One region of the Lysinibacillus sp. FN11 genome, then DNA from elsewhere that is predicted to be linked to it. Evidence: riboswitches for the same ligand, from Rfam matches in the RefSeq annotation. Region 1 holds a riboswitch; each other region holds the start of a gene.
The links. A riboswitch is a leader RNA that binds a small molecule or an ion and turns the genes downstream of it on or off. The one in region 1 is predicted to bind cobalamin.
Positions count from the first base shown of each region.

Region 2: linked by a shared signal. The riboswitch ahead of NP781_RS13130 (energy-coupling factor ABC transporter permease) and the one ahead of NP781_RS09260 (ABC transporter substrate-binding protein) in region 1 are both predicted to bind cobalamin.
Region 3: linked by a shared signal. The riboswitch ahead of NP781_RS20545 (hypothetical protein) and the one ahead of NP781_RS09260 (ABC transporter substrate-binding protein) in region 1 are both predicted to bind cobalamin.

Region 1 covers NZ_CP102383.1:1,730,571-1,737,735, forward strand. Annotated here, with positions in the region: gene NP781_RS09255 (elongation factor G) at 1-1,002, opposite strand, end outside; cobalamin riboswitch at 1,185-1,372, shown strand; gene NP781_RS09260 (ABC transporter substrate-binding protein) at 1,534-2,526, shown strand; gene NP781_RS09265 (precorrin-3B methylase) at 2,578-3,255, shown strand; gene NP781_RS09270 (S9 family peptidase) at 3,327-5,315, shown strand; gene NP781_RS09275 (class I SAM-dependent rRNA methyltransferase) at 5,557-6,750, opposite strand; gene NP781_RS09280 (alpha/beta hydrolase) at 6,813-7,165, opposite strand, start outside.
Region 2 covers NZ_CP102383.1:2,436,385-2,443,549, forward strand. Annotated here, with positions in the region: gene cobJ (precorrin-3B C(17)-methyltransferase) at 1-531, opposite strand, end outside; gene NP781_RS13125 ((2Fe-2S) ferredoxin domain-containing protein) at 536-907, opposite strand; cobalamin riboswitch at 1,053-1,235, opposite strand; cobalamin riboswitch at 1,486-1,671, shown strand; gene NP781_RS13130 (energy-coupling factor ABC transporter permease) at 1,820-2,566, shown strand; gene NP781_RS13135 (energy-coupling factor ABC transporter substrate-binding protein) at 2,570-2,842, shown strand; gene NP781_RS13140 (hypothetical protein) at 2,848-3,246, shown strand; gene NP781_RS13145 (energy-coupling factor transporter transmembrane component T) at 3,290-3,616, shown strand; gene NP781_RS25650 (ATP-binding cassette domain-containing protein) at 3,613-3,924, shown strand; gene NP781_RS25655 (energy-coupling factor ABC transporter ATP-binding protein) at 3,921-4,448, shown strand; gene NP781_RS13155 (S8 family peptidase) at 4,628-6,205, shown strand; gene NP781_RS13160 (flagellar hook assembly protein FlgD) at 6,280-7,165, shown strand, end outside.
Region 3 covers NZ_CP102383.1:3,904,961-3,912,125, reverse strand. Annotated here, with positions in the region: gene NP781_RS20570 (ABC1 kinase family protein) at 1-775, shown strand, start outside; gene NP781_RS20565 (C40 family peptidase) at 1,098-2,252, shown strand; gene ytvI (sporulation integral membrane protein YtvI) at 2,409-3,467, opposite strand; gene NP781_RS20555 (hypothetical protein) at 3,558-4,112, shown strand; gene NP781_RS20550 (glutathione peroxidase) at 4,194-4,739, shown strand; cobalamin riboswitch at 4,858-5,056, shown strand; gene NP781_RS20545 (hypothetical protein) at 5,214-5,771, shown strand; gene NP781_RS20540 (ABC transporter substrate-binding protein) at 5,755-6,705, shown strand; gene NP781_RS20535 (tyrosine-protein phosphatase) at 6,851-7,165, shown strand, end outside.

The DNA of each region.
Region 1 (7,165 bases):
TGCCTGTAAGGTTGGGACAAGCTCATAGGGCTGGGATAGCATCGTTGTACCGATTCGATCCCCAATGTTTGCCTGGCTCAGCCCTTTGACAGCGAAAATTTCTCCCGCCTCTACCTGTTGAACGGTCTCATAGCGACTGCCGTTATAAAGGCGAATTTCAGTTACTTTTTCTGTTACTTCGCTAAATGAAAATTCATCCCGCACATGCAATGAACCCTTGACCGCCTTCATAAAGGTTAAACGCTGGTGACCATCATGACGAATTTTAAAAACCTCTCCCTCAAACGGGGCAACCTTGTCAAAATCGGTACTCGTTAACAGCGGGAGCTGGTCAAGAAATTCCTGAATGCCCTCATCCTTTAAGGCAGAGCCAGCAAAGCAAGGGAAGGCACATTCATTTTTAATCATTCCCTGTAACTGAGCAAGACACTGTTCATGCTCCAATGACTCATTCAGAAAGGCATCAAGCAATTTTTCGTCGCGCTCCGCTAGCCATTCCATGATGCTATTTGATACATAGTCTGCTCGCAATGGCTCATCGATGAACAATATATGCTGTGAGCAATCTTTGCGAAGCTGGCTGATGACAGCCTCCACATTGGCACCCTCACGATCTATTTTGTTGATAAAGAAGAAGGTAGGGACATGGTATTGACGTAAAAGTTGCCATACTGTTTCTGTATGGCCTTGTATCCCTTCGACAGCGCTAATGATCATAATGGCATAATCCATCACACGAATGGCACGCTCCATCTCAGGGGAGAAATCGACATGCCCTGGCGTATCAATCAATGTGTATGTATCATCGCCAATGCTCATACGCCCCTGCTCGGCAAATATCGTAATGCCTCGTCTGCGCTCCAGCTCGTGATTATCAAGAAAGGTATCCTGATGATCAACTCGACCACGGGCTTGGATACTATTTGTATGAAAAAGTACTTGCTCAGAAAAGGTCGTTTTCCCTGCATCCACGTGCGCAAGTACACCAATTGTTTTGTACATAAGAAATCCTCGTTTCTATAGAATGCTATCTTTTTATTGTAACAGAATACTAGCTTCTATATTTCTTGTAAAATAGTTCGTCTTTATGTCGAAATAGTGCTAATATAATGATGATTATACTTTTAGTGTCATACTACTGATTGCGCGATAAATATTCTTCTGCTAGTCTATCAATAGTATTGACCATTATAGAACGTATTGGTGCAAATGGCATTTGTCATTTGCTTAAAAGGGAAATCGGTGCAATTCCGATGCTGTCCCGCAACTGTAAATGGGGAGTCTATACAGCATGCCACTGTAGTGAAACTATGGGAAGGCGTATAGATGATGAACCTAAGCCAGGATACCTGCCAGTATGTATTTTTTGACTAAGAACCACGAGGATGGGGATAGTGATACAGGTAATATACCGTTATTTCACTATGCTACTCTCTTGGCGACAAGAGGGTTTTTTTATGCCCTTCCAAACACCTGGGTAGTAAAGAAATCTCTGATTTCTTTCTATATTTTAACAACAAAGGAGAAAAGGACATGAAGAAATGGAAAAGTATATGGCTAATGATGATCATTGCCTTGGTCGCTGTTTTAGGGGCTTGTAATGCAAAAGACAAAACGGAATCAGCAGCACAAGGTGAAAAGGTTGAGCCATCTGAGGCGGCAGCCGAAGTAACCATTGAAAACAATGACACAAGTCAAACATATACGGAAGCACCAACAAAAGCGATTAGCTTAAATCAGCATGTGACAGAAATTATGCTAGCACTTGGCTTAGAGGATTCTATGGTAGGGACAGCTTACTTAGATGATAAAATCTATGAGCCACTGCAAGAGGCATACGACAAAGTCCCTGTGCTTTCCGATCAATACCCAACGAAGGAGCAAGTCATTGATGCCGAGGCAGATTTCCTATATGCAGGCTGGAAAAGTGGCTTTGGCGAAAAGGGTGTAGGCACACCAGAAGAGCTTGAAGAATTAGGCATCCATACGTATTTACATACGGCTTCCAACATGACAAAGCCAACATTAGAGGATATTTTCACTGATATTCGCCATATCGCGAAGATTTTCCGTATTGAGGATCGTGGCGAAGCTTTAATTGAGCAAATGACGAAAGATGTAGAGGCAGTACAAGCTAAATTACCAAAAGATAGCGAAAAATTACGTGTTCTTGTGTTTGATAGCGGTGAAAAGGATGTATTTACAGCTGGTCAAAACTTTATGAATGAGCTGGTGACAATCGCGGGTGGTCAAAATATCTTTGGTGATGTGGAATCAGGATGGACAACTGTGTCGAAGGAAGATGCAGTAGACCGCAACCCAGAGGTAGTTGTCGTGATTGATTACGGTGAAACAACGGCAGACCAAAAGATCCAATTCTTAAAAAATGATCCAGCATTGAAGGAGATGGAAGCGGTCAAAAATGAGCGCTTTGTCATCCTGCCACTTTCAGCAGCGTCTGAAGGGGTTCGTGCAGCAGAGGCCATTGAAATTTTAGCCAAGGGCTTCTATCCTGAAAACTTTTAATCCATTCGAGCTAGCGTTTTGCTAGCTCCTTTTTTATAAGGAGCGATAAAAATGAATGCATTTCAAAAAAATGTACCTGATCAAACATTTGAGACACTGAACCGTCATGGTGAGTTTACCCGTCTAGCCGTTAGCCCTGGCATTATTAATAAGCATTATACGCCTGCACAACTTCAAAAAATAGCCGAAATTGCTGGCGAAAAGGGGGCGATAAAATATTCTGCTTCCTATAGTATACTCGTATCCATACCAACGTGCGATGCCACAGAAGCGGTGCAAGCCTTACAGGAAGCAGGTCTCTATGTTGCTCCCTCTGGTCCAATCATGGCCATGAAGGCCTGCGATTTTTGTGATGGGGAGAAAATGGAGGCTGCGCCGATAACCGAACAGCTCTATCATGCCATAGCGGGGATGAAGGTACCTGCAAGAGTGCGTGTCAATATTAATGGCTGTGCATCAGCTTGCTACAATGCAGTCTATGATGATATTGGACTCGTTTACCATCAAGAAAGCTTTGATGTCTATTTAGGGGCAGTACCGATGGGAGCAAAGGCACAGGCTGGTACGTTATTCGCTAAGAGGGTAGACGTCACACAAATTGAAGATTTTTTACTGCACCTGATCAACCTATATAAGGAGCATGCTCGCCCAAATGAGCCCTTTTACAAATTTTATTGCAGAACAAAGTCCGCAGAATATTGGGAACTAGTAAAAAATTCAATTAAATAGCAGGAATATTACTTAGGGTGTCGAAGTATTGTAGTAAGGCACAGAAAATTACAATACAAAGGAGCAAGAACATGACATCGAAACAAGGGATTCAACCAGAAGATCTTTATCGCTTAAAATCAGTAGCAGATCCACAGCTTTCACCAGATGGGACAGAGGTAGTTTATGTAGAGACTCGTATGGACGAGAAGAAAAATGACTATATATCGAATTTGTTTTACATAAACTTGAAGGACAAAACACCACAGCAATGGACATTTTGTGAAGATAGAACGAGTTCCCCTGTTTGGTCACCAGATGGCAGTCAAATTGCATTTTTGTCAACGAGAACAGGTAAGTCACAAATTTATGTTCTTTCGAAAGCAGGTGGAGAGGCAAAACAGGTGACACATTGTAAAAATGGAGCGACATCCCCTGTCTGGTCACCATGTGGCAAGAAAATTGCTTTTTCAGTCGTGCTAGGGAAAGATGAAACCATCCTAGATAAAGCGGAGGATGAGAAGAAAAAGGATAAAGATCTAAAGCCACTAGAAATCGAGAAAATGAAACACAAATCGGATGCTGGTGGATTTATTGATATGGAACAGTTTACCCATATTGCCATTGTCAATGTGGAATCAGGAGAGCTAGAACAAGTGACAGAAGGCAAAGAGTACTTCCATCTGGGTACTTGGTCGCCAGATGGCAAATACCTTACGTATTTAGCAGATAAAGCGGAGGATTTAGATTTCTCATTCAATGTGGATATCTATTTATTGGAGTTTGAAACGAAACAGAGTCACAAGCTAACAGAAGGTTCGGGAGCATATTACCAAACGGCTTGGTCTCCGAATAGTCGCTATCTTTCTTTTGTAGGAGGAGAACGTGAATTTGAAAATGCCACACAAGCGAAGCTTTGGATTTATGACATGGAGCAAAAACTACTAAACTGTGTAACAAGTGAATTTGATGCGCCTGTCGGTGATTTTGTCATCGGTGATTTCCTGCAAGGTGTAGCGTCACCACGTGTGCAATGGATGAATGATAATCATAGCTTCTACTTCCAAGTCACAGATCACGGCAATGCGGCGATCTATTACGGAAATGTAGATGGCGAAATTTACCCAGCTATCCATGATGATCAATATGTTTATGGCTTCTCACTTGATGCGCAAAACGATCAGGCTATTGTGGCTATTAGCACAACGACCAATCCAGGCGATCTGTTTTATGTGAACCTAAAAACGGGTGACACAGAACAGTTGACGTCCATTAATGAAGAATTTTTAAAGACCAAAACATTAGCTGTTCCAGAGAGTATAGAATTTGAAGGTGCAGAAGGCTGGAAGGTCAATGGCTGGATTATGAAGCCAGTTGGCTATGAAGCAGGGAAGAAGTATCCTCTCATTCTTGAAATCCACGGTGGTCCACATGCAATGTATGGCAATACCTACTTTAATGAATTCCAAATCCTTGCTGCACAAGGTTTTGCAGTGCTTTACACTAATCCGCGTGGTAGTCATGGCTATGGCCAAAAATTTGTTGATGCAGTACGTGGCGATTATGGTGGTAATGATTATGCGGACTTAATGGCAGCGGTAGACTACGCTCTGGAGCACTATGATTTTATTGATCAGGATCGTCTAGGAGTAACTGGTGGAAGCTACGGTGGTTTTATGACTAACTGGATTGTGGGCCATACAAATCGCTTTAAAGCAGCTGTGACGCAGCGCTCCATTTCGAACTGGATTAGCTTTGCTGGTGTCAGTGATATCGGCTATTACTTTACAGACTGGCAAATTCAAGCAGGACTCGATGATATAGAGAAGCTATGGCATCATTCGCCGCTGAAGTATGTAGACAAAGTGGAGACACCATTATTGATTTTACATGGTGAAAAAGACTATCGTTGTCCAATTGAGCAGGCAGAGCAATTGTTTATCGCCTTAAAGTATCGTAAAAAACAAACAAAATTCGTGCGTTTCCCTGAGGCGAATCATGAACTGTCAAGAAGTGGAAAGCCCACATTGCGAATTAATCGACTTGAATATATTCGTGATTGGTTTGTAAAATATCTATAATAGGGTGGCCTAAGAAGAGAATATCTTCTTAGGCTACTTTTAATAGAAAAGCCCTGTATGATTGTTTATAACGATTCAATCTTTTGAAAAATCTCATGGTAAAGGATTTGTTCACCTTTATTATAAAGGTACCAAACATCTTCTCTACTTGCTTTATAATTATATAAATAAATTGTTGTATAAGAACCGTTATTTAATGATACAGAAAAAAGAATCACAGCATGGTGTGATTCTCGATTGGTTAGTCGATTTTCTGGATGAACACGACCTTCAGATAATTAAATTCAGGGTATTCACGTGGTACACGGAAATCTTTTGGTAAACCATATTCCTCAACGATTTTATAGCGTGTATGAGTCTCTTTAAAGGCTTGGTCGATAAAGCCTTTGAACTTTTTCATGCCGAAGCTGGCATTATTTGTGGAAGCCACAATGATGCCGTTTTTAGCGGTAATGGCAATCGTGTCCTTTAGTAATTTAGGGTAGTCCTTTGCCGTTGAAAAGGTCATTTGCTTCGTACGTGCAAAGCTAGGTGGGTCTAATATGACAAGGTCAAACTGTAAAGCATGACGCTGTGCGTATTTAAAATAATGGAAGACATCCATGACTTTTATATCCTGAGCCTCATAATCAATATGATTGACACTAAATTGCTCAATCGTTTTGGCTAGACTACGCTTTGCCACATCTACACTCGTTGTCTTGATGGCTCCTCCTAGAGCGGCTGCCACAGAAAATGCTCCTGTATAGGAAAATGTATTCAGCATATCTGTATTGTTGGCATAACGCTCACGAATAGCCAATCGTACCTCACGCTGATCGAGAAAAATCCCTGTCATCGCGCCATCGTTTAAATGCACAGCATAGGTCATACCATTTTCCTTCACCATGATAGGAAATTCTCCTGGCGTGCCCATCACAAAATCATCCTGCTCGATATACTGTCCTTTGGTATCAAAGCGTTTTTTCTCATAAATAGCTTGGTAGTCCACTGTCTCAGCAAGCGCCTCATACACCACTTCTTTAAATGAGTAAATGCCCTCACTATACCAGCTTACCATATAGTAACTGTTAAAAAAATCAATCGTGAGACCGCCAATGCCATCTCCTTCACCATTAAACACACGAAAGGCTGTTGTGTTTTCATTGCTAAAAAATGCAGCACGATTGTCGATGGCTTTTTTGAATTTTTTTATAAAAAAAGCTTTATCGATTGTTTCATTCGGATCGGTCGTTAGTACCCAGCCAATCCCTTTGTTTTGGACGCCATAGTAACCTGTTCCAATAAAACGGTTATGGTGATCCATGAGCTTGAGTGTTCCTTGCTCAGCAGGTAAACGTCGTGCATCAACCGCATCTTTTGAAATAAGTGGGAAGCCTTTTTTTAATTGATCAGAAAAGGGCTGTTGTATTTGTAGAGCTATTGTTTGTGTCATAGTGTCATCCTTTAAAAAACGTTTTGCTCTATTATCGCACTGTTTGCACGGGATAGCCAAACTTATTTCAGGAATTGCGCAATTTTTGTCACGGTTTCAATCGTTGCGTCTTCAAAATAATTCATTTTACTGAAATAACTATGGATTAAACCTGGCATTGTAATATGTTCCACTACCACACCAGCAGCCTTTAACTTCTGTGCATAGCTTAGACCCTCATCAAAGAGTACATCTGCCTCTGCAGCTATAATAAACGTTTTCGGCATGTTACGGACTTCCTCTAGCTGAAGAGGGGACACAAGTGGATTTGTGAAGTTTGCTTCCTCTGTATAGTGATGAGAGAACCACTGCATGGCTTGTGTATCTAAGCCGTAATCTTCACCATATGCCAGATAAGATACTGTTGAAAAATCGA
Region 2 (7,165 bases), 710 kb from region 1:
TCTTGTTCGACGACCACTTTTAGGATTGTATAAAGCAATGACAAAGTCTGCCATTGCAGCTGCCTCGACACGCTTTGCAATTAAATTCCAAGGTGTTAGATGGTCACTCAAGCTGATTGTACAAGCATCGTGCATAATGGGTGCACCAAGTATGCTAGCGCATGAATTAATCGCAGAAATCCCAGGAACAATTTCTACTTCAATTCCTGTTGCTTCTGTCCAGCCTAGCTCAATTAACACCTCATATACTAATCCCGCCATACCATAGACGCCTGCATCACCACTCGAAATCACCGAGACGATGCTCCCTGCTTCTGCTTGACGAACGGCTTCCTGTGCACGCGACACTTCTTCTGTCATGCCTGTACTAACAATCGATTTTGCACTTACTAAATCTTGAATCAGCTCTACATAGGTTTTGTAGCCTATAATCATATCACTTTGTTGTAATGCCTCTACTGCACGTGTCGTAATATGCTTAAAATCTCCAGGTCCAAAGCCTACTACGAAAATTTTTCCTTTTTGCGCCATGTTGTTACCCCTCTTTCACCTTTTCGATCCCTTTAATGGCAGTTGTTTGAGCAGTACGCTGTAATGTACCTTCATGAAGTGTAAAGACATGTTCGTTGTATAAGGATTCATGATGTAAATCTTGTACTAGTGTTCTAGCATGCTCTGTTGATGGCACACGATACCAGTTCCCTTGGGGGTAGGCAATTACCACACAAGCATCCTTGCATCGTCCATTACAGCGCGTTCTTGTCGTATGTATTTCTTGATCGAGTGCTTGCCGCTGTATCTCATCTCGAATGGCTAAGGTAATTTCCTCCCCATCCTTTTTCATGCAGCTACTGCCATTGCAAATAAAGAGATGTGTTTTCATCCCCTCTAAATTCCAAGTTGTCATCTTCTGTCTCCCCTCATTTGCTTTTTGGAAAAAGAAAAACCTTTACTCTATAACGAAGAGTAAAGGTTTTGTAGAAGCCAAATAAAAACGAATAGCATGAAATACAGGTACTCGCTTTCGCTTCAACTTCTCCCTCCGAAAAGTTTGCATGCACAATCAAATAAGCAGGTTTCCTGACTTAAGCTTCATTTTACTATCGCACCTTCCCAAGTTTGCACCAGTGGCTTTGCAATTTCATCAGCTATTACAGTAGCGGGGGCTGTATTGGATTTTCACCAATTTCCCTATTATCTCGAGCTATTCGAGCACTTATTGACGTTTTATATGAAATTTTTATTAGAATTTTAAATAGAAAACTGTCTTTATCATATCTTATTTTTTTAAAATTTCAATATTTCTTTAAAAATTTATGACAAATTTATCAATTTTGAATGGAACTAGGTATGAAATTTATACAATCTATATAATTTACGCATAAATCGTTATCAGAATATTCGCCATTGACCTTTAATTATAAAAATTTATAAAAGGTATAGCATATTTATGGAAATTCATGTTACACTTTGTCGTGAAATCTCACAATTTGAATGTTTTTCGGTGCAAAGTGCTTGTCATTTTGCTTAAAAGGGAAGCCGGTTTGAGTCCGGCGCGGTCCCGCCACTGTAATAGGGAGCTTTATAGAATATGTCACTGTCCAACGGATGGGAAGACCTATAAAGCATTGAACTAGAGCCAGGAGACCTGCCGAAAAATAAGTGATCGTTTCAGCCTACGAGGATAGGTGTGCGGCTTAGCAGATGAGAATGTTATTTGCTTTTTTAGCTATGCACTTTTCCACCAGTGGAGAAGTGCTTTTTTTAATTACGCACGCAATCTTCTAAAAATCTACTAATTAGTTAGGAGGAAAGCTTTTTGAAATTTTCATGGTGGAAACTTAGTTATTTTTTACTGGCCTTTTTAATCGTGCCAAAACGTGCCTTTGCCATGCATATCATGGAAGGTTTTTTACCAATCGAATGGGCTATTTTTTGGTGGGTCATCTCTATTCCATTTATCATTCTAGGATTGCGTTCTATTCGAAAAACCGTTGATGAAAATCCTGAAACAAAAATGCTTTTGGGGCTTTCAGGAGCCTTTGCCTTTGTGCTATCCGCCTTAAAAATCCCTTCTGTTACAGGTAGCTGCTCTCACCCAACTGGTGTAGGACTTGGGACAGTACTCTTTGGCCCTCTAGCAATGAGTGTAATTGGAACAATCGTTTTATTATTTCAATCTTTATTATTAGCTCATGGAGGAATTACAACTTTAGGGGCTAATGCCTTTTCTATGGCTATTGTTGGTCCTTTTATTGCTTACTTTGTCTTTAAAGGTGCTCAAAAAGTAGGCTTGTCATTTTCACTAGCCGTATTCTTTGCAGCTATGCTTGGTGATTTAGGTACATACATTGTGACTTCTGTACAACTAGCACTAGCCTTTCCTTCAGAGGTTGGAGGCTTTATGGCATCCTTTACAAAGTTTGCAGGTATTTTTGCCTTAACTCAAATTCCTTTAGCAGTGAGTGAAGGAATTTTAACGGTCATAGTGATGAATTTCTTGAAAAAATACAATATTAGCGAACTAAAAACTTTACGTGTTTTCTCAACAAAGGAGGCACATTAACAGATGAAAAAAAATTTATTGTTATTAGCAATTGTTGTGTTATTAGCCATCATTCCCTTGTTCATACAAAAAGGTGCTGAATTTGGTGGTGCTGATGGAGAAGCAGAAGCAGCTATTGGTGAAATCAATGCGGAATATGAGCCATGGTTTGAAAGTCTATGGGAGCCACCAAGTGGTGAAATCGAAAGCTTATTATTCGTGCTACAGGCAGCTATAGGAGCTGGCTTTATTGGCTACTTCATCGGCTATATGCGTGGCAAACACAAAGAAGGTTAACCATTATGTTACTCATTGATAAGTATGCCTATCTGAATAAGCTAGCGGCCGTTCATCCGCTAGAAAAAATGATATTTTCACTTGGATTACTTCTCATAACGCTCATCATGAGAGATGAACGACTTTCACTCATTACATTTTTTGTAATGAGTGCTTTTATCATTTTAGGTGCCAAAATTCCGCTTACATACTATGGCAAACTATTATTGCTACCTGGCTTTTTCTTATTAACAAGTCTTGTATCTATTTTACTTTCTTTTACATCATCAACGAATACACTCCTGCCCATATTTGGTCGTTTACATGGAGGAATTGGACTGTTTTTATTGGGAACGCAAGTGTGTTATCAGCGCAACAGCTGTTCTTTATTGTCCTTGGCAGCATTAGTTGTTTATACTTTTTAATTCTAACTACTTCCGTACAAGGAATATGTTATGTGCTACGACAATGGCGACCTCTTTATTAGTGGAGCTCGTCGAACTAACCTATCGTTTTATTTTTATGTTTTTAGAAAGTATGCAAAATATACATCTCGCCCAGCAAGCACGTCTCGGCTATCATTCACCGATGCAATGGCTACGCTCTGTCTCCATGCTTATTGTGGCATTATTTGTGGAAATGTTTCAACGTAGCCGGGAGCTCAACAACGCCATGCAATCACGTGGAGGCGAGGCTGTCTACTGGCAAGAGAAGGGCTCTTATAGCAAGAAAAATTGGCTAGGCATGGCAGCAATTTTACTAGTCCTCATCGTATACGGAGGGTATTTCACATGACAACGTTTTATTTTAAACTCAACCAATTATCTTATGCCTATGCGGATGGTACGAAGGCGTTATCAGATATTACATTAAACATTCCAAAAGGTAAAAAAATCGCCATACTCGGGCATAATGGCGCGGGAAAATCAACCTTATTTCAGCATCTTAATGGTATTTTAAAACCTACAGCTGGGACGATTGTATTCGAAGGTAACGGTCTGGAATATAGTCAAAAAGCTTTAAAGGCCCTACGCCAAAAAGTCGGCATTGTTTTTCAGAATGCAGATCATCAGCTTTTTCAGGGACCGTCAAGCAAGATATAGCATTTGGCCCATTAAATCTCGGCTGGTCTACTGAAAAAACGGAAGAAAAAATAGCTTGGGCCGTTGCGCAAACCGAAGTGGAAGATTTGCTTGATAAACCCATTCATTTTTTAAGCGTAGGTCAGAAAAAACGTGTAGCAATGGCAGGTGTTTTAGCGATGGAGCCCTCTGTCCTTTTGTTAGACGAACCAACAGCAGGTCTTGATAATTATTATGCTACACAAGTATTACAATACTTAGCCAAATTAGATGATGGTGAGAGAACCATTTTACTAGCAACCCATGACATACCTCTCGCCTATGAATGGGCCGATCTAATCATTGTTATGGAGGCTGGAAAAATTATTTATAACGGTGATCCAATCACCTTGTTTTATGAAGACGAATTGTTACATCGCGCGCATCTTGAACGTCCATGGATTTTTGAAATGGTCATAGCTTTGCAAAAAAAGAAGCTATTGCAGGAAAATATCAAAATCCCTCGTTCCAAGCAGGAGTTACAACAATTAATAGAACAGATTTAAAGCTTTTAACAATGCTAGGTATACGAAAAACAAGCCGTGTTTAGCTGTCCGTTTTTTCGTTATACCTACCAAAAATTAAAATAGCAAAGAAAAATTTTCCTCCATTACGAAACTTTTCTAATCTTTGTCCGTATTAATATAGTCGAGACTTAATTTATAACACCAAGGAGAGATAACAATTGAAAAGTTGGTATAAAAAATCAGTCGCTGTTGTAGCATCCGCTGCACTCATGGTTCCTGCTGCTTCTGCCTTTGCTGAGGCACCACAGCATAAAGCGAAAAACATGCTGGCAAACAGTGCAAAACAAACAGAGAAGAATGAAGAAAAATGGATGAGTAAGGATACAATTGTTATCAAGCATTCAGATCTTGATAAAAACGTACATAAAAAAATTGGCTCCAAGGTCATCCGCTCCATTCCTTCATTAGGTTATGATGTTGTACAACTAAATAAAGGCGTATCAATCGAAAAAGCCGTCTCTTACTATTTAAAGCAAAACGGGATATCTAGTGTGTCTCCTAGCTACGTCTATCATTCTTTCAATAATGAAGCTGATCCTAAGAAACAAGAGATGTATCATTTAAACCTACTGCAAATGGATAAGGCACTAGAATTAGCAGGCAACCATGATGTCACAGTTGCTGTCATTGATTCTGGTGTAGATTTTAAACACCCCGATCTAAAGTCACAAGTACTCCCACCCTATAATGCAGCAGCACCTGCCAATACTACTTATTCAGGCGATCACGGAACACATGTGGCAGGTATTATCGCCGCAGCAAAAGATAATGGCGTAGGTGGGCACGGGGTTAATCCGAAAGCAAAGTTACTGCCAATTGATGTATTTAACGGCAAAGAAGGTGCTAATGATTTCATTATTGCACAGGGTATTCTTTATGCAATTGAGCAGGGCGTTGACGTTATTAATATGAGTTTAGGAGGCTATGGTGAATCTCCCCTGATGAAGGAAGCCGTTCAGAAAGCGATTGATAGTGGTATTACAATTGTGGCAGCCGCAGGAAATGAATCGACAGATGAATATTCCTTCCCCGCTTCTTTCGAAGGTGTCATTAGTGTTGGTTCAACAAATGAACGCAACAAACTATCAAGCTACTCCAATTACGGCCCGTCTGTTGATATTGTTGCACCAGGTGAAGACATTTATAGTACCGTTCATGATGCGAAGAAAGGTTCTTCTTTTATCAAGTTTAGTGGAACATCCATGGCCTCTCCTGTCGTGGCAGGTATCGCCTCTCTTCTTAAATCAAAAAACCCATCTTTAAAACCGCATCAAATAGAAGCGATTTTAGAAATGACAGCACAAGATTTGGGCGAGAAAGGTTATGATCTTACTTATGGTCACGGATTAGTTGACCCTGTAGAAGCATTACAATTTGATTTAAATAAATTACCAAAGCATTATTCAGAGACAAAGGAAGATCGCATTCAAAACGCCAAGGTCCTTACTAAAAATAAGCTAAATACAGAACAAGGTACTTTTGAACAGCAAGACGAAAAGAAATGGTATAAAGTCGATCTTGAAGAAAATGAATATGCTCAATTGACATTAAAAGGCGCTGACAAATACGACTATGCCTTTGATTTATATTTCTACCCAAATAGCGGGATTGGTGATGTAGAGCCTATCCATGTCAACGATGTTCGCGTAGGAAAAAAGAAGGTTATCTATTTAAAGCAGATCAAAAGGGAACGCTTGTCATTGGTGTCAAAGATCATAATGGAAGCTATAGTTTAAAAGGCAAATCTACTTACATTTTCACAGCACAAACGACGAAGGACTTACCAATTGATACAGTAGACAAGTCTACGATGGAGCCTATTAAAAAGTTCCCATATAGTACAGCAGGTAAAAACTATACATTACTGTCAAAAGATCAACAACAAGATCAAGATTACTTCACGTTCTCAGTCAAAAAACCGACGACGTTACAATTTGATCTATCGGGAATTCCAGGTGTCACTGCCTCTATGGAGCTTTATCTGAAAGATGACTTTAATCCTGTGCCACCAGAAGAAATCGATCAAGCTGAAAATGAGGAAGGTGAAGAAGAAGAAGCCTATCCAATGCAGACCGCTTATGGTACTGCAAAAGGTGAACCGGTTCGTATGATTATCGATGCTGTTCCAGATCAAGAGTACGTTTTAAGTGTATCTAATGAAAGTAATAGCGAGTTTTCTATGGAGATGTTCTTTAGTGGCGGCATCGAAAAAGAAGAAACGATCAGTGAATCAATGATCCCTTACACATTAAAAGGTGAAGTAGTTTCCCTCCCACCTGATGAGGATGGTCTACCTGTAGATGAAGCCATGATCGAAGAAAATATCCCTGAGGGCCAATTACCACTTACAGAAAACAACATAAAAAAACGTAATGAAATTGACAGCTTGATGAGCATGTTAATGAATCCTACAGCTTCAGGCAATCTAGAAAATGTTGACCCTATCATTAAACAGGCAATCCGCTTTGAAATAGGCGAGGATCAAAAAGCTTATTTCCAAACAGATTATGACGAGGATTATTTCTTATTCAAAGCGAAGGAAGACGCTCTTTATAGCTCCAGCTTTATGAAAGGCATGAATCAAATGCCTGCAGGTACAGTATTTGAATATGATGAAAAAACAAAGGAATTAATTCCCGTTTCTTCCTTAACAAACGATCTTGGCATACTGGCGCTACTACTTGGTTCAGTTGGCA
Region 3 (7,165 bases), 2.2 Mb from region 1:
GCTTGACTTTGGCGCAGTAGGACGTCTAGGTGCAACACAGCAAGAAGGCTTAAAGTTATTTTTGATGGGCATTCAACTAAATGATTCAAGCGTTTTATATGATGGCTTAACATTATTAGTGGAAAATGCTGATCATGCAGAACGTGCGAGAATGGAACAGGCAATCGACCAAATATTACTGAAAATTTCCTATGTTGACCGTATACCTACTGAAGAATTAATTCACGCCCTGTTTACAGTGGTAAGAGATTTTGGACTTGCATTTTATCCAGCGGTGGGATTGGCTCTCCGTTCCTTAGTAACGTTAGATGGCACATTACGGGTAATAGATTCACGTTTTGATATCTTTACAGAGGCAAAGGATTTTTCTGCTACATATATGCGTGCCTCTTTCCTTAAACCTTTTAAAGAACCGATGGCAACTAAGGAGCGGCTGCAAGAAGAATTATCTATGCTTATACCGACTTTGCGTAAAATGCCTAGAAGAGTCGATCAGCTCATTCAGCGAGTTGAAAGCGGAAAAATCATTTTACATCATGATGTCTTTTCGGATGAGCATAATGCACGTTTTATTACACATTTGTTTTCTCAATTTGTTTTGCTGCTGGTGGGTATAACTTTTGGTATTATATCTGTCGCTCTTTTAGCAATATCACAATTTATCCATGATTCTTATGCGGTCTATTTGAACACAGCAGCATATTTAGGTTTATTTTTATGTGCCATTTTGTTAGTGAGATTATCTATACAAGCATTAAGGTCGATGAAGCAATAGGTAGGGAATTTTTTCCCTACCTTTTTTCTTTGATACCCTCAAATATTACAAAAACATTACAAAAGATCTACTGGGTCTAATGTCGAATTAGCTAATAGTTTCCCTGTGTAGAAGAAAAATGTGTTTTGTAGAATAATGTAGTTTATAGGCGAATGTTACAGAAATATTTCGAGTTTTACTAATGTATTAAATAGACATGAAATAGTATAAAAGTTATGTAGAAAATGCTAAACTTTAAAAGGCTAAAATAAATATAAGAACATTTAATTAAAATAGAAATCGTTCAAGTGATTACATGGAATATCGAGAGCGAAATTGATAGATGAAGGGAAATGAAGGTAACGTGGCTAAGCGTAACAAATGGCGTAAGTCGATGGTGCTAGCATTAGCACTAGCTGGCGGCTTATTATTTAATACAATTCAACCAACAGAAGTACATGCCGAAGAAACATCTCAACAAATGATTGAGAAAAAGGCAGAAATAGATGCACAAATTAAAAAATTACAAGAAGAACTAACGAAACTACAACAAGAGATCGACGCAAAAGTAAAGGTATTTAAACAAGTACAAGCTGATATTAAAGAAGTGGATGCTAGTATTGTTGAAACACAAAAACGCATCGAGCAACGTTCAAAAATTTTAAGTGAACGTATGGCTGCATACCAAGCGCAAGACAACACTGTAGGTGTTTATTTAAACGTAGTGCTTGAGGCAAAAAGCTTTGCAGATTTAATGGATCGTGTCGTAGCGGTAAAAACATTAATGGATGCTGACCAAGAATTAGTGGATCAACAGGAAGCAGATAAAGCAAGCTTAGAGCAACAAAAAGCTACATTAGATGAAAAACAAAAGGAACTTCAAAAACAATTCCAAGAGCTTCAGCAAAAAGAAAGCGAAATGGAAGTGAAGAAAGCTGAGAACGAAGCGAAATCACTTGCATTAAAAGCTGAAATTGCAACGAAACAAGAAGAAGAACGTTTAGAAGCAGAGCGTAAAGCAGCTGAAGAAGAGGCAGCTCGTTTACGTGCACTTCAAGCAGCTACACCAGTTATACAAGCAACTCAAAATAATGGTGGAGGCGAACCACAAAAGATTATTGTTGGGTCAGGAGCTGGCACTGTTTCTTCAGGAGATGCCATTTCAACAGCTAAACAATTCCTAGGACGTCCTTATGTTTGGGGTGGTAGCAACCCATCAACAGGTTTTGACTGTTCGGGTCTTGTACAATGGTCATATAAGCAAGCGGGTGTTTCTTTACCTCGTACAGCATCACAACAATATTTAGCAACACAACGCATTTCAGCAGGTGAAGCACGTGTTGGGGACTTAGTGTTCTTCAGCTATGGTTCAGGGGTTGCACACGTAGGTATTTATTTAGGTAATAACACAATGATCGACGCTCAAAACAATGGTGTCGTAATTGAGTCACTTGATTGGTGGAATCAATACTTAGTAGGCTTTGGACGTATTCAATAGGCCTCACTATTATATAGACGGTTGATATAAGAAAAAGGTCATCTTTGTAGAGAAAAATATACAAAGATTGACCTTTTTATTTTGCATTTCTTTCAAAAGAAACAAGACGACTACTTCTATTCTTGAAAAGAGATTTCCCTGCATACTAGATTGATATTAAATTTTAAAATTTACTTTGATGACACCTGTCTCTTTCAACGCAATAAAGAAAATAATAACGAATGGACCAACAAGTAAACCGATAATACCAAATAACTGTAGACCTATGAACATGGAAATTAATGTTGGTAAAGTGGACAAACCGATATGGTCTCCCATTAACTTAGGCTCGACTACTCGACGAATAATAAGTAAAATAGCAGCTAAGATGAATAATTTTACAGCTATAGAGGTGTTTCCCATCAATAGGTGGTAAAGCCCCCATGGCGCTAGAATAATGATAGAGCCTAGGAATGGTACAATATCTATTAACCAGATAATAACCGTCATTGTTACTGCGTATTTCGGTTGGATTAATAGCAGTCCAATGAGTGTGACGCCTCCAATAATAAAGCTTACAAATAAGTGAGCCTTCATATAGCCAAATGTAGCATCTTTTAAGCGATTTAAAATAATTTTTATCTTCTTTGCTGTATTGGGTTTTAAATATTTATAAGTGATTTGCTTTAACTTAGGCAAATCAAGCATAAATAGGAATAGCGCAATCATATAAACGAGAAGACTGATAAATAGGCTGGGTATCTCTGAAAAGAAGGCAGAAACTTTGCTATAATTAAAGAAGCTTAAAAAGGATTCTTCAACTTTCTTTATGAAATCCATTGTGGTTTTTTGAAGCGAAGCACTTACTTCAGGTGGAAAGTCTTCTGTGTATTTAGAAATATTTTCTTGCATATGAAGCCACATATCTGATAGCTTGGAAATATAATAGGGAGCTTGCTTAGATAGTAAAATTATTTGTGTCATTATTTGTGTAATGGATAGATAACAAATAATAGATATAACAATAACACTCACTATGTAAATAAAAGCAACTGCTATTTTCCGTGACATTTTCCATTTTCGTTTAAAGAACATGACAATGGGTTCTAAGAAAAATGCACTGATCCCAGCAAGTATTAAAGGCATGGACAATGGGATAACAAAATAGGCAGCTAGAAGTAGGGATATTATCACAATCAACCGAAAAATCAATTTCCTAGCATTAAATTTATTCATAAACTCACCTTCTTTGCGAAAAAAATTAAGTTAAGTGTACCATAAATCAAATTTTATTACGTTCTGAAACAATAAAGGTAGGGATGAATTATGGAAAAAGAGATTTTGCAACTTTTTAGTAATCTAACAGAGCATGATCGCGATATTCAATATGAATCTTACGAGGAATTAATGAAAATTATGCAGGAACCCGTAGATTGGACATATGCAGTTTGGGAACAGCTAATAAAAGCACTTACATACAATAATGGTTATTCTCGTGCACGTGCTGCACAAATTTTATGCGCTTTAGCTGCAAAAAGTGATCCAGAAGAAAGGGTCTTGGAGGATTTTTTAAAGATTTGGGCTGTGACTTACGATGAACAATCTGCTACAGCAAGGCATGCATTACAGGCCATTTGGAAAATTGGACAGGCGGGTCAAGTACAAAGAGATTTGGTTGTATCGTATCTAGCTAAAAGATTTCAAACATGTATAGATGAAAAACAGCCATCTCTTATTCGTCAGGATATTATTATGTCATTTAAAAAGCTATATGATCAAACAAATGACTCGAAATTATTAGATATTGCCCATCGTTTAATTAATGAAGAACAAGATGCTAAATATAAAAAGAAGTATAAGTCAGCCATCCGTTCAAAGTAGCGAGGTGGTGTTTTTTTGTGCAAATTCTTTGATGAACGGTAGAATAGTCAACTATAATGAATGAAAAAAGGGGATTATAGCATGAGCATTTATAATTATCTAGTTCGGAAGCCTAATGGCGAAATTTTATCAATGGAAACATATCGTGGAAAAACAATGTTAATTGTTAACACGGCAAACCAATGCCGATTTACATATCAATTTGAAGACTTACAGAAAATGTATGATAAATATGGAAAAGAGAATTTTGTAGTTCTTGGCTTCCCTTGTGATCAATTTGGCCATCAAAATCCTGAGGATGGAGAGGAAACTAAGCATCTATGCAAGGTAAACTATGGGGTCACATTCCCGATTTTTGAGCTTGTACAGGTAAATGGAGAGGCTACACATCCACTCTTTAATTATTTAAAGCATGAAGTGAATTACCGAGAGTTTGGGAAGGCAAGTATGCAGGAGAAAATGTTGGCAGAAGCAATTGTTCAACTTGCCCCAAGCTTTTTAGATGGTCGTAACATTCGCTGGAACTTTACAAAATTTCTAGTAGATGCTAATGGTAAGACCGTCGCACGCTTTGAACCAACAGATTCACAGCTCGATATTGAACAAGCAATTGAAACACTACTATAGTAAATTTCTTAATAATGTAAAAATTTGTTGGAATTTTCTCTTCTAGTGTTACTATATTTTAAAATTGAGTACAGCTATTTTTTTTGAATCATATATGATAAACTGCTTTACAAATGAAATATTCTTGCAGGATAAAGGTGCTAGTAAGCATAATCGGGAATCCGGTGAAAAACCGGAGCTGTTTCCGCAACTGTAAGTACAGCCATTATAAAGATTTACCACTGTCTCAAAGAAGATGGGAAGGTCCTTTATAACACATTCGTTTTATGTGACGAACTGTACAAGCCAGGAGACCGACCTTTATTTGAACGTATAAAAACTTCTCGGAAGCTAGGAGGATATACGGCAAATACATAGGCTTTGTCTAGTTTGATGGCTCAATCTTGTATTTTTGTCGTTCCTTTGCAAAAGGAGCGACTTTTTTTATGCCTTTCAAGTAAGAATTTTTCATTATAGAAAATAGGGGGGAAGCAAGTGAAAAAAGATGCCCGTTATTCTTGTTATCCATTTATGCGTGAGAAAGCTTCAACGGTTGATTTTGAAATTCGAACAGATAGCCTTACAACACATCTAGGAGTTGCATTAGCTGCGGTAAAAAAAGAGGATGTTCAAGTTGTTGCTGAGGATTTATTACTTATGTTACCTATGGCGTATCATGTGAATGGCTCAGTTCGTGGGAAATTAGCGGTAACTGAAGAGGATTTATCTTGGTTAAGTGAGCGTTATGATTTTTACGTTCGCCATGTGAAGGAAGAGATTCAAAGTTTTGTTTTACCTCAAGGAACAGAGGCCGCTGCAGCCTTACATCTTTGTCGCAGTGAGGCAAAAAAATCATATCGAACTTTACACAAAGTATCAGAAGAACGAGAGGTTCCTGCTATTCTTTTCGATTACCTTGGTTTATTAGCTAATGTATGTTTTGTCATGGCTGTTTTTATGAATCAGCAAGCTGGAATTTCTGAAATACCGTTTATTAGTAAATCCTACCCAATGAAAAAGAAAAAGGAGAATAACAATGAAGAAAGTATTTAATTTCCAATGGCTATCAGTGCTCTTACTTGCACTGGTATTAGCAGGCTGTGGCACTGCTGAAGATACAAAAAATAAAGATGCCTCGCAGGGTACACAACACGTAGAGAAAACAAGCTATAAAGTGACAGATGACCGTGGAGTGGAAATAGCGTTTAATGAAGTACCAAAAACAGTTGTATCTTTACAACCAAGTAATACTGAAATTTTGTTTGCTTTAGGTGTTGGCGATAAAATTGTAGGAGCAACTGAGTACGATACTTACCCAGAGGAAGCACAAAAAATTGAACGTGTCTCTGATACTACGAACTTTAACAGTGAAAGAATTATAGCGTTAAAGCCAGATGTTGTTATTGCTTATACAATCGGTGATAAGGATGCACTAAAGCCGCTTGAGGACGCAGGAATTAAAGTGTTTGTTATTCAATCTGCGACTACTTTCGATGATGTTTATGGAGATATCGAACAAATAGCTGCTGTGATGGATGTTGCTGATAAAGGAAATAAATTAAATGAAGAGATTAAAGCGAAAATTGCTGAAGTACAAACGAAGGTGAAGGACGTAAAAACGCCGAAAAATGTTTATTTAGAGGTTAGCCCTAAGCCAGACATATATACAGCAGGCTCTAGCACTTTCCAGCAAGAAATATTAGATGCAGCTAATGTTAATAATGTTTTTTCTGACTTGAATAGCTGGGCAAAAGTGAATGAGGAAGATGTTATTGCTAAAAATCCAGATATTATTTTAACAACAGTAAACTATACAGAAGATCCAATAGGAGAAATTCTTGGACGAGATGGTTGGAATACTGTGACAGCTATTCAAAACAAAGCGGTATTGTCCATCGATACAGATATCTCTAATCGACCTGGTCCGCGTATTGGTGAAGCTGTAGAATTAGTAGCGAAGGCTGTGTACCCAGAGTTATTTAAATAAGAAATGTTTCCATGCTAGCTGTCAGCCATTCAGCTAGCATTTTTTATGTGGTTTAAATTATTACCTAGCGTGAAAATTGGAATTAATGTAGTTTGTTCTTTAAAATAAAAGTAAGTATGCTTAATAATCTTAGGAGGTGTAGTGAGTGGAGCAATTAGAGACAAAGGTAATTCCATTTGAAGCAGTCCATAATTTCCGAGACATGGGTGGATATAAGACAAAAGATGGGCGTAGGGTAAAGAACGGTTTATTTTACCGCTCAGCTGCTCTTGGAAAAATGACACTGGCGGATAAAGAGCTATTTGAAACGTTAGGGATTAAAACCATTTTTGATTATCGCGATAACAATGAGGCGTATCATAATCCTAACCCAGTGTTCTCATATGCTCAATATATACAAATCCCAGCGAAGGGTAATCATGCTTTTGAAATGCCTACCAATGCTGGTGGTAGAGATTTC